DNA from 3 places in the Marinobacter sp. es.048 genome. Region 3 is predicted to be linked to each of the others. Evidence: predicted binding sites of a transcription regulator. Region 3 holds the regulator's gene; each other region holds the start of a gene.
The links. The regulator sigma-54, encoded in region 3, starts transcription at its own class of promoters, with help from an activator protein. The targets are predictions, from matches to a motif close to ANTGGCATNNANNTTGCTNT.
Positions count from the first base shown of each region.

Region 1: glnK (P-II family nitrogen regulator) is a predicted target of sigma-54. The motif match lies at 2,919-2,938, and genes of this name have one in related genera.
Region 2: flgA (flagellar basal body P-ring formation chaperone FlgA) is a predicted target of sigma-54. The motif match lies at 1,854-1,873, and genes of this name have one in related genera.

Region 1 covers NZ_FYFA01000002.1:1,598,395-1,602,923, reverse strand. Annotated here, with positions in the region: gene speE (polyamine aminopropyltransferase) at 166-1,047, shown strand; gene CFT65_RS18515 (ammonium transporter) at 1,114-2,397, opposite strand; gene glnK (P-II family nitrogen regulator) at 2,471-2,809, opposite strand; gene CFT65_RS18505 (accessory factor UbiK family protein) at 3,191-3,445, shown strand; gene CFT65_RS18500 (YifB family Mg chelatase-like AAA ATPase) at 3,509-4,529, shown strand, end outside.
Region 2 covers NZ_FYFA01000002.1:397,934-402,462, reverse strand. Annotated here, with positions in the region: gene CFT65_RS12915 (flagella synthesis protein FlgN) at 32-502, opposite strand; gene flgM (flagellar biosynthesis anti-sigma factor FlgM) at 510-836, opposite strand; gene flgA (flagellar basal body P-ring formation chaperone FlgA) at 1,012-1,713, opposite strand; gene CFT65_RS12900 (chemotaxis protein CheV) at 1,902-2,831, shown strand; gene CFT65_RS12895 (CheR family methyltransferase) at 2,869-3,696, shown strand; gene CFT65_RS12890 (MFS transporter) at 3,700-4,529, shown strand, end outside.
Region 3 covers NZ_FYFA01000001.1:1,842,465-1,846,993, reverse strand. Annotated here, with positions in the region: gene lptC (LPS export ABC transporter periplasmic protein LptC) at 1-266, shown strand, start outside; gene lptA (lipopolysaccharide transport periplasmic protein LptA) at 250-816, shown strand; gene lptB (LPS export ABC transporter ATP-binding protein) at 794-1,519, shown strand; gene CFT65_RS08530 (RNA polymerase factor sigma-54) at 1,678-3,201, shown strand; gene hpf (ribosome hibernation promoting factor) at 3,303-3,611, shown strand; gene ptsN (PTS IIA-like nitrogen regulatory protein PtsN) at 3,699-4,169, shown strand; partial or broken gene CFT65_RS08515 (RNase adapter RapZ) at 4,198-4,428, shown strand.

The sequences.
Region 1 (4,529 bases), on a different contig from region 3:
GTCAGGAAACACTGGCCGCCATTGTATGGATTCCCACCCCGGGCTAAAAGCACCGGGTGCGGAAAATACGTGGCCATTACCGCGATTATCGCTTTAGCTCACGATGGGGCGTCCCTACAATACGCCTCTTTGATTCAGCCCATGGCCCACAGCGGGAGGCAAGACATGACAGCACTCAATGACGGCTGGTTTACCGAGGTATTCCAGGATCAGGGGACCGCGTTCTCCCTGCAGGTGAAAAAGAAGCTCCACGAGGAGCAGACACCGTTCCAGAAACTGGAAATTTACCAGACCGAGACCTTTGGCAACCTGATGGTTCTGGATGGCTGCGTGATGCTGACCACCCGCGACAACTTCCTGTACCACGAGATGATGACTCATCCGGCTCTGTTTACTCACCGGGACCCCAAAAAGGTGGTGATTATTGGCGGCGGTGACTGTGGCACCTTGAAAGAGGTACTTAAACACCCTGGCGTTGAGGAAGCCTGGCAGGTGGAAATCGACGAGCGGGTAACCCGAATGTCAGAAAAGTATTTCCCGGAGCTGTGCGAGGCCAACAGTGACCCACGCGCCAACTTCTTCTTCGGGGACGGCATTCAGTGGATGCGGGACATTGAGCCAAACAGTGTCGACCTCATCATCATCGACAGCACAGACCCGGTTGGCCCGGCCGAAGGCCTGTTTGCCCTGGATTTTTACCGGGATGCCATGCTGGCGTTGCGCGAGGGTGGCATTATTGTCCAGCAGAGTGAATCGCCGCTGCTGCACACCGAGAGCATCATCAAGGGTATTCACGAGGACATGCGCAAGGCCGGGTTCGAGCATGTGCAAACCCTGCCATTCCCGCAGCCGGTTTATCCGACGGGCTGGTGGAGTTGCACCATGGCGAGCAAGGAGAATCCGATCAAGTACTTCCGAGAGGAAGATGCCAACAATCGCCCGTTCGTAACCCGCTACTACAATGCCGGTGTGCATCGTGGTGCGCTGGCGATGCCGCAGTTCATGGTTGATGCCCTTGAGGACGAGGTTCGTCCGGAAGAAGGTTAGGGGAAACTCTGAGAGACAAAAAAGGGGCGCCAATTGGCGCCCCTTTTTCATTTGCAGTTTCAGCGTTTACTGCTTGCCGCTGACGAACTCCGGATAGGCTTCCATACCACACTCGGACAGATCCACACCTTCGTACTCGTCTTCTTCCGAGACCCTGATACCCATGACGGCTTTCAGAATACCCCAGACGATGAGGCTGGTTACGAACACCCAGATGAAGATGGTGAGCATGCCGACCAGCTGACCCATAAAGGTGGCGTCTGCGTCGGACAGGAGGACCGCGAAGATACCCCAGATGCCCACAACACCGTGTACAGAGATGGCACCGACCGGATCGTCAATGCGCAGCTTGTCCATGGTAACGATGGAGAAGACCACCAGGGTGCCACCGATAGCGCCAATGATGACGGCCAGCAGAGGTGAAGGATCCGCCGGCTCAGCCGTGATCGCAACCAGGCCGGCCAGGGCACCGTTCAGGGCCATGGTCAGGTCGGCCTTGCCGAACATCAGGCGCGCCACGATCAGGGCAGCAATCAGGCCACCAGCTGCGGCTGCGTTGGTGTTCAGGAACACGTTGGCAACTTCGTTGGCGACACCGATACCACCCAGCTTCAGGGTAGAGCCACCGTTGAAGCCGAACCAGCCCATCCACAGGATGAAGGTACCAAGAGTTGCCAGGGGCAGGTTGGCGCCCGGGAACGCGCGGATTTCACCTTTGGCGCCGTATTTACCTTTACGGGCACCGAGCAGGATCACACCTGCCAGGGCTGCTGCTGCACCGGCCATGTGAACAATACCGGAACCGGCGTAGTCGCTGTAGCTCAGCTCGTACATGCCGAATACCGCGTCGCCGTTCCAGGTCCAGGAACCCTGCATCGGGTAGATGAAACCACACATAACAACGGCGAAGCCCAGGAAGGCCCAGAGCTTCATACGCTCAGCCACAGCACCGGAGACGATGGACATGGCAGTTGCAACGAAGACAACCTGGAAGAAGAAGTCAGAAGCGCCGCTGTATTCGCCCATGTCGCCGAAGCCGGCTTCAGTGGAGGCTGCAATAACGCCCGCAATCGCTGCGTCGTCCATCTCGGCAACAGTCGTTACACCGCTCAGGAAGATACCGCCGTCGTACATGATGTCGTAGCCGACAATCAGGTACATGGTACAGGCGACCGCAAACAGGGCCACGTTCTTGGTCAGGATCTCGGTGGTGTTCTTGGCACGCACCAGGCCGGCTTCCAGCATGGCAAAGCCAGCGGCCATCCACATGACCAGGGCACCGCAAATCAGGAAGTAAAAGGTATCCAGCGCATACTGGAGTTCAAAAATGTGATTAAGATTGCTTTCCATATGAAGCCCTCCGCACGAGGCTTTTCAGGTTATAAATTTTTTTGCGTTGGCTGTTCGAAAAATCAGAGCTGGTTCAGACCGCTTCTTCGCCGGTTTCGCCAGTCCGGATCCGGATGGCTTGAGCCAGTTCAGTCACGAAGATCTTGCCGTCACCGATCTTGCCGGTGTTAGCCGCCTTGGTGATGGACTCGATAACCTGGTCCAGAAGGTTGTCGCCGATAGCAACTTCCACCTTCACCTTGGGCAGGAAATCCACCACGTATTCCGCGCCACGATAGAGTTCTGTGTGGCCTTTTTGCCGACCGAAGCCTTTGACTTCAGTGACGGTTACGCCTTGTACGCCAATCTCGGATAGTGCCTCACGGACATCATCCAATTTGAAAGGCTTGATGATCGCTGTCACAAGTTTCATTGCTTTCTCCTTGGTAAAGCCGTCTCAACAGTGAGAGCCCGTCGGCCGGTTGTTGAGCTCGGGATGCTGCCACCTCGCACACCAATTGTGCGGATTGCGTACGAGAGCTTTAGCATCGTGTATGCCAACGCAAAAAAATAGTTAAAAAACAGTAGGCTACGATATCCGCGTACCAGAATGGCGCAAACTTGTGCACCAAAATAGAGCGGGTAGCCGGCCAGTGAGCCAATTTGGAGCGGGCTCCCTGACCCTTCGCCACTTATTATAGGGTCGACCACCTACAGTATGGCAGGGGCTGCGGTGTGATACACTCCCGCTAACCGGCAACCGGCCCTGTCTTTTAGTCGAAGCCGGATATTTCAGGAATTTGTGAGGTGACGTGTGAAAGGTCCACAGGATATTTTTTCTCAGCTGCAGGGCCAGTTCGGCCAGTTTGTTCCAGACATGGCCCGCGCTGCACGGGAAGATTTTGAAACCCAGGCCCGGGCCACCGTGATGGCCGTTTTGTCTCGCCTGGAGTTGGTAACCCGGGAGGAGTTTGACGCCCAGCAGGCCGTCCTGCTAAAGACCCGTGAAAAGGTGGATGCCCTCGAGAAGCGGGTGGCCGAACTGGAAAATTCCCTGCAGAAACAATAAATCCCGGACACGCCTGGCAGGATGCCGGGCAAACATATTCGGTTATTACCATGGATGGTTGTCATGCTTGCTATTGTTCATTCTCGCGCCGCCATTGGCGTGTCAGCGCCTGCCGTTACCGTTGAAGTCCATCTCTCGGGCGGCTTGCCCGCGCTCTCGATCGTGGGCTTGCCGGAAACCGGTGTAAGGGAGAGCAAAGAGCGCGTCCGAAGCGCGCTTCTTAATGCCGGTTTCGAATTTCCCGCCCGAAGAATTACCATCAATCTCGCCCCCGCTGATCTGCCAAAAGAGGGTGGTCGGTTCGATCTGCCCATCGCTCTGGGCATTCTGGCAGCGTCTGGGCAGATCCCGGTCGACAGCCTTTCCGATTGCGAATTCGTCGGCGAATTGTCCCTTGATGGTGCACTGCGCCCTCTGAAAGGTGTTCTGCCGGCCGTGTTGGCCGCACGGGAGGATGGTCGGGCCTTGCTGGCTCCCCACGCCAACTCCGAGGAAGCGGCACTGGCAAGCCAGGGTGATCTTCTGGCCGCCGGTCACCTGCTGACCGTGTGCGAACATCTGAGTGACCGTGCCCGTCTTGTGCCGGTGCCAGGGTCTCCCCTGGAGGAAGCGCCGGACGGCAACCGTGACGTGCCCGATCTGTCGGATGTCCGCGGCCAGCAGGTGCCGCGCCGAACGCTGGAGGTGGCTGCAGCGGGCGGTCACAATCTTTTGTTCTTCGGTCCCCCGGGAACCGGGAAGAGCATGCTCGCCAGTCGCCTGCCCGGAATCCTGCCCGGGCTTGATGATGCTGCAGCCATGGAAGTGGCGAGCGTGCATTCAGTGGCCGGGCTGCCGGTTCGGGCCGGGGGCTGGCGCCAGCCGCCTTTTCGAGCGCCTCATCATACCGCGTCAGCAGTTGCGCTGGTCGGCGGTGGCAGCAGCCCGAGGCCGGGGGAGATCTCCCTGGCGCACCGGGGCGTACTTTTCCTCGACGAGTTGCCGGAGTTTGAGCGGCGGGTGCTGGAAGTGCTCCGGGAACCGATGGAAACCGGGGAAATCTCGATCAGCCGGGCGGCGCGGCAGGTGAATTTTCCGGCGCGTT
Region 2 (4,529 bases), on a different contig from region 3:
CTCCAGACAGGCCGGTTTGCCAGGGCCCTCATCAGGCGCTGGCAAGTACCGTGCTGCTTGATACCGTGGTTTGCTGTCCCTGGGCGCCGTAAAGCTTTTGCTGGCCGGTGGCGCCCCGGAAGATGTCGGTAAGTTTCGACAGGCGTTTCTGGAGATGGCTGATCACCCGACCGTTGGTCTGGTTCAGCGTCTGGCAAGCTCGAAGCTTCTGGTCGGCTTCCTTCCAGAGTTGGAGAAGATCAGAAAAGCCGGCGCTGCGGATAAAACGTGAAGGTTCACCGCTCTCAGGGCGGTATCCCATCTGGACCAGTGTCCGGATTTTCTGTTTAGCGCGTTCCCGAACAGCACTCAGCAGATCGTTCTTTTCTTTTGTCAGAGCTTCCAGCTGGCGCAGGTCGGAATTTGCAAGGCAGGTCTTTTCCCTTTCGAGAATATCAGCCAGTGTTTCCAGCTGACTGATATCCTGAGAAAGAAGAGTCTTCAGATCATCAATTGCGGCCATGGTTTACTCACCCAAAAATGCTTTCATCCATCTCAAGCATTTTCTGGGCCAGTTTTTCGGCGTCAATCTTGTAAGTGCCGTTCTCTAGGGCGGAGCGGATTTGTTCAATGCGGTCGTCATCCATTTCCGGATAATCGCCCAGCTTTTGTTCAAGCTGCTTTAGATTCTTGGCCTGATTGCTCAGGCTGACGTTCTCACCCCGGGCGCCCTGGGCCTGGGTTTTCGCCTGTTCGTTGGTTGCCGGCTGGGTATTCTGAGTGCCGGAGCTCTTGTCGGCCGTGGTTCTCTGGGTGTTGACCTGGCCGGGGCCAATTCCATTTAAGTCAACTGACATATCTGTACCTGCTTGCCTGTCGCGCCACGAGAATGCGGCGCTTACTCGAGTTTATGTCTTCTTAACGGCGGCGCCGCGAAAACCTTTAGTAATTTTCAGTCGTTTTTTTGTCTATTTTTACTGCCGGGTTTGCGGCAGAGGTTTGCCGCTCCGGCAAGCCTCTGCCGAGCCCGACCTACATCGGAATTTCGACGTGGCCGGGCGCAACAACGCTGGCCTTTATTGTGCGGGACGATCGCAGATTCTCTACCAGAACCTGCTCGCCAACGCTGGCGCTTGCCAGGGCTTTGCCCCGGGAACGTACTGAAAATCCGCCTGTTTTGGCGGTAATGATAACATGATCGCCCCGTTCGACCGCATTCGGGGCCGAAAGCATGTCCGGCGTAACCCGCGAGCCCGCGTTGACTGCCCGTCGCACCTCCATGCCAATGGCTTGTTGCGAGTCTGTAATAACGCCCCGCCTGGACGCGTTGATTTCAACCGACTGTTTTGTCAGTAGGCCTTCTGTTATCCGTTCTCCCCGCGTGAGCGGCCGAGCCGCCACCAGGGCCGGTCCATGGATAGAGACCGAAGCCGTGACGAACATCCGCCATGGGCGAGCTCCTTCGCAGGCTACGAGTATAGATGGGCTGGTGCTTTTCCAGGGGTCACCGCTGAATTCGACACTCAAAGGCTTTTCGCATTCGGCAAGGGCAAGGCGGTTGTCGATCGAGCCGGGTTCGAAGGAGACGGTATAGCCTTCCACGGCCTGTTCGGCCGCGAAGTTCTCGAGAAATTCCAGGGTCGCTTTCCGAATCTGTTCAGCGGTCGTCTCAGCCAGGAGCGGGCCGCTCAGGCCAGACATTAGCAGTAGTAGAGCGAAATTGGTGATGCGCATACGTATCAGTTTGTCCTATGCTGTCAACAACAGGGCAGAAAAGCCCGAATCAGGCTAATGATTCGAGAAAAGTGGCCGTTAAATTGGCTAATCCACCGCTGATATGACGGGTTTCCGTCGATCAGGCTATTATTCAGCGATCAGCAAGATATATGCCGTTGTAATTCCGGCAAGCCAGGAGAATCGAAATGGCAGGGGTTTTGGACAGTGTTAACCAGCGCACTCAGATGGTCGGAAAGAACCGTCTCGAGTTGCTCCTTTTCCGTCTCAGGGGCCGTCAGATCTACGGGATCAACGTGTTCAAGGTGAAAGAGGTTCTGCAATGTCCGAAGCTGTTCTCCCTGCCCAACAGCCAACCGGTTGTTCGAGGCGTCGCTCATAGCCGGGGTGAGACCATCCCCATTATTGATCTGAGCATGGCGATTGGTCTGCCCGGTATCCCCCAGGAAGAGCTCTCCACCAGTTTCGTCATCATCACTGAATACAATCGCAAAACGCAGGGTTTTCTGGTGAGCGGCGTCGAACGGATCATGAATATGAACTGGGAAGAAATCCTGCCTCCACCCAAAGGGGCCGGCAAGGATGTCTATCTTACCGCTGTCACAAAAATAGATGATAAGCTTATTGAAATCATTGACGTAGAGAAGATTCTTTCAGAAGTTTCTCCGCTTGGGGAGGACGTAACCGAAGCCGTTCTGAGCAAGAGCGCGGAGCGGGTGCCCGGGCATCTGCCGGTGTTGGTGGTGGATGATTCGTCCGTGGCCCGGCGCCAGATACAGCGGTGTCTCACCGCAATTGGCATGGAAGTGGTTCTGAAAAACGACGGTAAGCAGGCATTTGAATATTTACAGGAAATAACTGCGGATGGCTCCCGGGCCAAAGATCACTTCTCTTTGATCATCTCGGATGTCGAGATGCCGGAAATGGATGGCTACACCCTCGTCACCAAGGTGAAAGATGACCCGGCGCTTTCGGATATGTTTGTTATGCTGCACACCTCACTCAGTGGTGTGTTCAACCAGGCCATGGTGAAGAAGGTCGGAGCCGACGACTTTATGGCAAAGTTCAGTCCGGACGAGCTGGCAGAGCGAGTAATGGAAATCATCGACCAGGGTTGATGGAACCGCTCAAAGATTCACTCAGAACAGAGACCCAATGAAAGCGGAAATAACGCCACAGGAGTATGAAGCCTTCAAATCGTTCCTGCAGGATGCCTGTGGGATTTTACTGGGCGAAAACAAACAGTACCTGGTAAAGAGCCGGTTGCGCAGGATTCTCGAAGAGAACAACCTGAATACGCTGGGTGAACTCCTTGACCGACTCAAACGCCCCGGGCGGGGAGGTCTTAAAGAGACGGTCATCGATGCGATGACAACCAATGAAACCCTGTGGTTCCGTGACAATCACCCTTTCAGGATTCTCCAGGAGAAGCTGCTTCCCGAATTCGCAGAGCGCAACTCAACGCAGCCTTTGCGTATCTGGTCTGCGGCCTGCTCAACCGGTCAGGAGCCTTACTCGATTGCCATGATCGTTGAGGAGTTTCGTCGGGCGAGGCCCGGGAAGCTCCGGGATGTAAAGATCACCGCGACGGATATCTCCAAAAGCGTTCTTGATGTGGCTCGCAAGGGCGAGTACGAGATGCTTGCCATTGGGCGGGGGCTCTCGCCAGAGCGCCAGAAGCAGTTTTTCACGCCGTCCCAGAACGGTGGCTGGCAGATCAAACCCCAGATCAAGAGCATGGTGGAGTTCAAGGAGTTGAACCTGCTTGAGCGTTATATGCTGGGCAAGTTCGATATTGTGATGTGCCGGAACGTCCTGATCTATTTTTCGGCGGACCTGAAAAAAGACATTCTTACCCGGATGCACGCTACCCTGAACCCGGGCGGATACCTGGTTCTGGGAGCCTCGGAGTCGCTCAACGGCTTGCCCCATCTCTACGAGATGGTGCAGTGCCATCCCGGAATCATCTACAGGAAAAAGTAACCCATGCCCCTCAATGTCTGGGTCCTGGTTGCCGCTCAGGCGCTGGCCATGTGCACAGCGCCTTTTATTGTTTTTATCGGCAGCATCCAGGGCCGAATGCTCGCTCCGGCGCCTGAATACGCAACGCTTCCCGTGGGTCTGGTGGTGGTCGGTACTGTGCTGGCGATAAAGCCAGCAACCTGGTTGATGGAACGCATCGGACGCAAGCGTGTAATGCTGCTCGGCGCGATCATGGGTATTGTGGCGGGTCTGTTGGGTGCGTTGGCATCCTGGTCCGGTCTGTTCTCATTGTTGTGTCTGGCGGCAGTCGTCGGTGGGACCGGCCTTGCCGTTGTTCACCAGTACCGATTTGCTGCGATGGAATCCGTGGCACCGGGTATGGCCGGCTCGGCCGCCGCTCGTGTACTGCTGGGTGGTCTGGTGGCTGCCTGGCTCGGGCCGGAAGTTGCGGGCTTGGGCAGCGGCGCCGATGAGCAGTATCCGTTTCTGATCAGCTGGGTTGCGCTGGCGGTTGTGCAGGGCGCCGCGCTGTTGATTCTTGGTGCTGGCTACCGGGCAGGCGCTGAGCGGGTTCAGGAATCACGTCCGGGCGGAGGACGTCCCCTGCGGGAAATTCTCGTGAACCCATTGGTTTGGACCGCAATCAGTGCTGCCGCCATTGGCTATGCGGTGATGAGCTTCATTATGACGGCGACGCCGCTGAGTATGACCGGGGTGGCTGGGCATGACCTGGACGATGCCAAGCGCGTGATCCAGCTCCACATCATGGCCATGTATCTACCTTCGCTAATCAGCGGCTGGCTGACTCGTGTTGTTGGCATACCTTTAATGAT
Region 3 (4,529 bases):
AGAATGGCAGCCTGCTGCAAAACCAGAATCTGGTGTACCTGACGGACAATGTCCGGATTCAGCGCACTATTGGCGAACGGGACGCCATCCTGACAACATCAACCCTGACCCTGGATAACGACCGGGGCATGGTATATACAGACGCACCCGTAGAAATACGCGACGTTACCGGTGTTACCCGGGCCACGGGCATGAAGGCGTGGATAGACGAGCGGATTCTGGAACTGAACTCCCAGGTGGAAGGACGCTATGAAACCGGAAACTAACCGATACCGGAGCCTGCTGGCTGCCCTGCTGACGGTCGCGATGGCCGGCCCGGCGGCCGCTTTCGACCTTGATTCCGACACCCCCATCAAGGTCACAGCCGACAACGCCCGCCTGGACGACGGCCAGGGCATTGCCACTTACACCGGGGATGTAGAGCTTGAGCAGGGCAATACCCGCCTGAACGCAGAACGGGTGGTGCTGTACCGGACAGAGGGCGGCCTCAGCCGGATCGAGGCCACCGGCACTCCGGCGAGATATCGGCAGCCGGCCCGAGAGGGCGAAGGCGAAACCGACGCCCGCGCACTGAACATTACCTGGTCTGCCACCGACAGCCGGCTGACCTTTGAACGGGAAGCGGTCATCGAGCAGAATGGCAATCTGTTCCGCGGCGACGTCATTCATTATGATACCGCTGGCCGGGTTGTGACCGCTGAAGGCGGCGCAGACACGGGCGAAGGCAGCGGCCGGGTAGAGATGGTAATTCAGCCACGCAGCGCCGACAGACGTTCTGACAGACAGGAATCCGATGGCAGTTCTGAGAGCCAGTAATCTGGCAAAGAGTTACAAGCAGAAAAAAGTGGTGCTCGATGTCTCCCTGGAGATCCGCAGTGGGGAAATCGTCGGACTGCTTGGCCCCAACGGCGCCGGCAAAACCACCTGCTTCTACATGATCGTGGGGCTGGTGCCCGCCGATCGTGGCCGGGTCACCATCGACAGCCGGGATATTACTCCTCTGCCCATGCACGGCCGTGCCCAGCAAGGCATCGGTTACCTGCCCCAGGAAGCCTCGGTATTCCGCAAACTATCGGTACGCGACAACATCATGGCCATCCTCGAAACCCGCCAGGGTCTGAGCAAGGCCGATAGGGAGAAAAAGCTCGAGGAGTTGCTGGAGGAGTTTCACATCACCCATATCCGGGACAGTGTTGGCATGGCACTGTCCGGCGGCGAACGCCGACGGGTCGAAATCGCCCGAGCCCTTGCCATGGAGCCGGCCTTCATCCTTCTGGATGAGCCCTTCGCCGGTGTCGACCCCATATCCGTGAGTGACATCAAACACATCATCCGGCACCTGCGGGACAAGGGTATCGGCGTGCTGATTACCGATCATAACGTGCGCGAGACCCTGGACATCTGCGAGAACGCCTACATAGTGTCCGGCGGCCACATCATCGCCTCCGGCAATGCCGAGGCGATCCTTGCCAACCAGCAGGTCAAGGAAGTCTACCTGGGCGACGAATTCAGGCTGTGACACCGAATGGCTCATTGTTTTGATGACCTGTAGCAAGTAAACTCGGCAAAGAACTTGCTAGGGTAAAGTTAAATCACGGCAAGTAACCGACATATAAAGATTTTTTTCACAACTTATGACACAAAGCGCTGATGAGTGACGGATCCTGAACCATGGTTATGAAAGCCTCCTTACAGTTAAAGCTGGGTCAGAGCCTGACCATGACACCCCAGCTGCAACAGGCGATCCGGCTTCTCCAGCTCTCTACCCTCGACCTCCAACAGGAAATCCAGCAGGCACTGGAATCCAACCCCATGCTGGAGACCTCCGAGGACGACGACCAGACAACAGACGCTGCTACCGCTAATGACGAGCGCGAAGCCAACGCCACCGAGTCTGCCGCTGAAACTGCGCCGGAACCGTCCAAAGACTGGGACGAATCCGAAAACGGCCCGGACTGGTCCTCTGAAAACGAAATTCCGGACAATATTCCGGACGATCTGCCGGTAGACACTGCCTGGGACGACATATACCAGTCCGCCCCTGCTCCTGCAGCCCGCAATGACGACGAAAACGATCACGATTTCGAAACCCGTAACTCGCCCACTGAAACGCTTCAGGATCACTTGGAATGGCAGCTCAATCTGACCCCACTGAGTGAACGGGATCAGGCCATTGCACATGCCCTGATGGACGCGGTGGATGAGCGCGGCTATCTGACAAGTGCCCTGGAAGAGATCCATGCCGGGATGCTGGATGAAAACGACGAGGACCCCCTTGAGCTGGATGAAGTGGAAGCGGTTCTTCACCGACTGCAGCATTTTGACCCTCCTGGCGTTTTCGCCCGGGATCTTCAGGAATGCCTGCTGATCCAGCTTAACCAGCTACCACCGGAAACGCCCTGGCTGGCCCAGGCACGACTGGTGATCACTCACTACATCAACCTGCTGGGCAACCGGGACTACGCCCAGTTGCTGCGCCGCAGCCGCCTGAAAGAAGACCAATTGCGGGAGGTCCTGGCGCTGATCACCGGCCTGAATCCGCGTCCGGGCGACGTTATTGACCGCGCCGAACCCGACTACGTCATCCCAGACGTCATCGTTCGCAAGCACAATGGTCGCTGGCGTGTTGAGCTGAATCCGGAAATTGCTCCGCGCATCCGGGTGAATGCCAGCTATGCTTCACTTATAAGGCGTGCGGACAGCAGTGCAGACAACACTTACCTGCGCGATCAGTTGCAGGAGGCCAAGTGGTTTATCAAAAGCCTGCAAAGCCGCAATGAGACCCTGCTAAAAGTGGCGACCCGCATTGTCGAGCACCAGCAGGGATTCCTGGATCACGGCGAAGAAGCGATGAAGCCGCTGATCCTTTCAGACATCGCCCAGGCGGTAGAAATGCATGAGTCGACGATTTCACGGGTAACGACCCAGAAATACATGCATACCCCCCGGGGCATATTCGAACTGAAGTATTTCTTCTCCAGCCATGTCAGCACTGACGAGGGCGGGGAATGCTCTTCCACGGCCATTCGCGCGATGATCAAGAAGCTGATTGCCGCCGAAACGCCGAAAAAGCCGTTGAGCGACAGTAAAATTGCAGCCATGCTAGGGGAACAGGGAATCAAGGTTGCGCGACGCACCGTTGCCAAGTATCGGGAGGCCATGCACATTCCGCCGTCTAACGAGCGCAAGCGATTGGTCTGAATACCCCTGGGGCGGGACGCAATACCATATTCGCCGGCGCACAATGCGTCAGCACCCAGACCGGCTCCCGGGAGCCGGCATGATGACAACAGGAGACGCCTATGCAACTCAATATTTCAGGCCATCACGTAGAACTGACTCCCGCACTGAAGGATTATGTTTCAGAGAAGTTCGAGAAGCTCGAGCGTCACTTTGACCACATCAGTAACTGCCAGGTAACCCTGGAAGTGGAAAAGGTGCGCCAGATTGCGGAAGCCACGTTGCACGTGGTTGGTGGTGAGATTCACGCAAAGGCAGAAAACGAGGATATGTATGCGGCCATCGACTCCCTGATCGACAAGCTGGACCGCCAGATCCTCAAGCATAAGGAAAAGAATGTAGACCGGATGCACGGAAACGGCTCTCGCTAACTGGTTGTTTTCATGCAAGTCATCTAATCGAGCTGCGACATGAGCAACGTGTCGCAGCCTTTTTTTTAACGGAAACGCAGTCGATCCATGAGCGACACATCCCTGACCATAGACAACATTCTTGCTCCGGAGCTCACCCTCTGCAGGGTACCTGCGTCCAGCAAGAAACGGGCCCTGGAGTTTATTGCCGAGCAAATAAACCATCAGGACAACACGCTCAGCGAGACCCAGCTCTTCAACAACCTGATTTCCCGTGAGCGCCTGGGCAGCACCGGCATTGGACAGGGAATCGCCATTCCCCACTGCCGCCTGGAGGGACTTGATCACGTGGTGGGCGTGCTGATGACGCTTGAAGAAAGCGTGGAGTTCGATGCAATCGACAATCAGCCGGTCGATCTGATTTTTGCCCTGATCGTCCCGAAAGAGGCTACCAGCGAACATCTGGAGCTGCTCAGCCAACTGGCCGAGAAGTTCAATGAGCGGTCGTTCTGTGATCGCCTCCGGCAATGCGAGGACGCCAGTACGCTGTACCAGCGCATGACCGCCTCGGGCGGATGATATTCATTGCAGTGGAGGTAAGGTGGTCATGAAGCTGATTATCGTCAGTGGCAGGTCCGGTTCGGGCAAGAGTACCGCACTTCATGTGCTGGAGGACCTCGGGTTCTATTGCATCGACAATCTTCCCATTGGTCTGCTCTTCCCCCTTACCCGGGAAGCAGCCAGCCAGACCAAGCCTGGTCGACTGGGCAAGATGGCGGTCAGTATCGATGCCCGCAACCTGTCCGGGGAGCTGGCCAATTTCGAGGAGATATACCGCCTCAGGACCGTATCATCTCTGACCCGACGAGCAGTCGCTCTGCACGTCCACGCACCGCAGAGCATCCGTAGTGACAGACCTCACTCCGGAGCCATACCAGC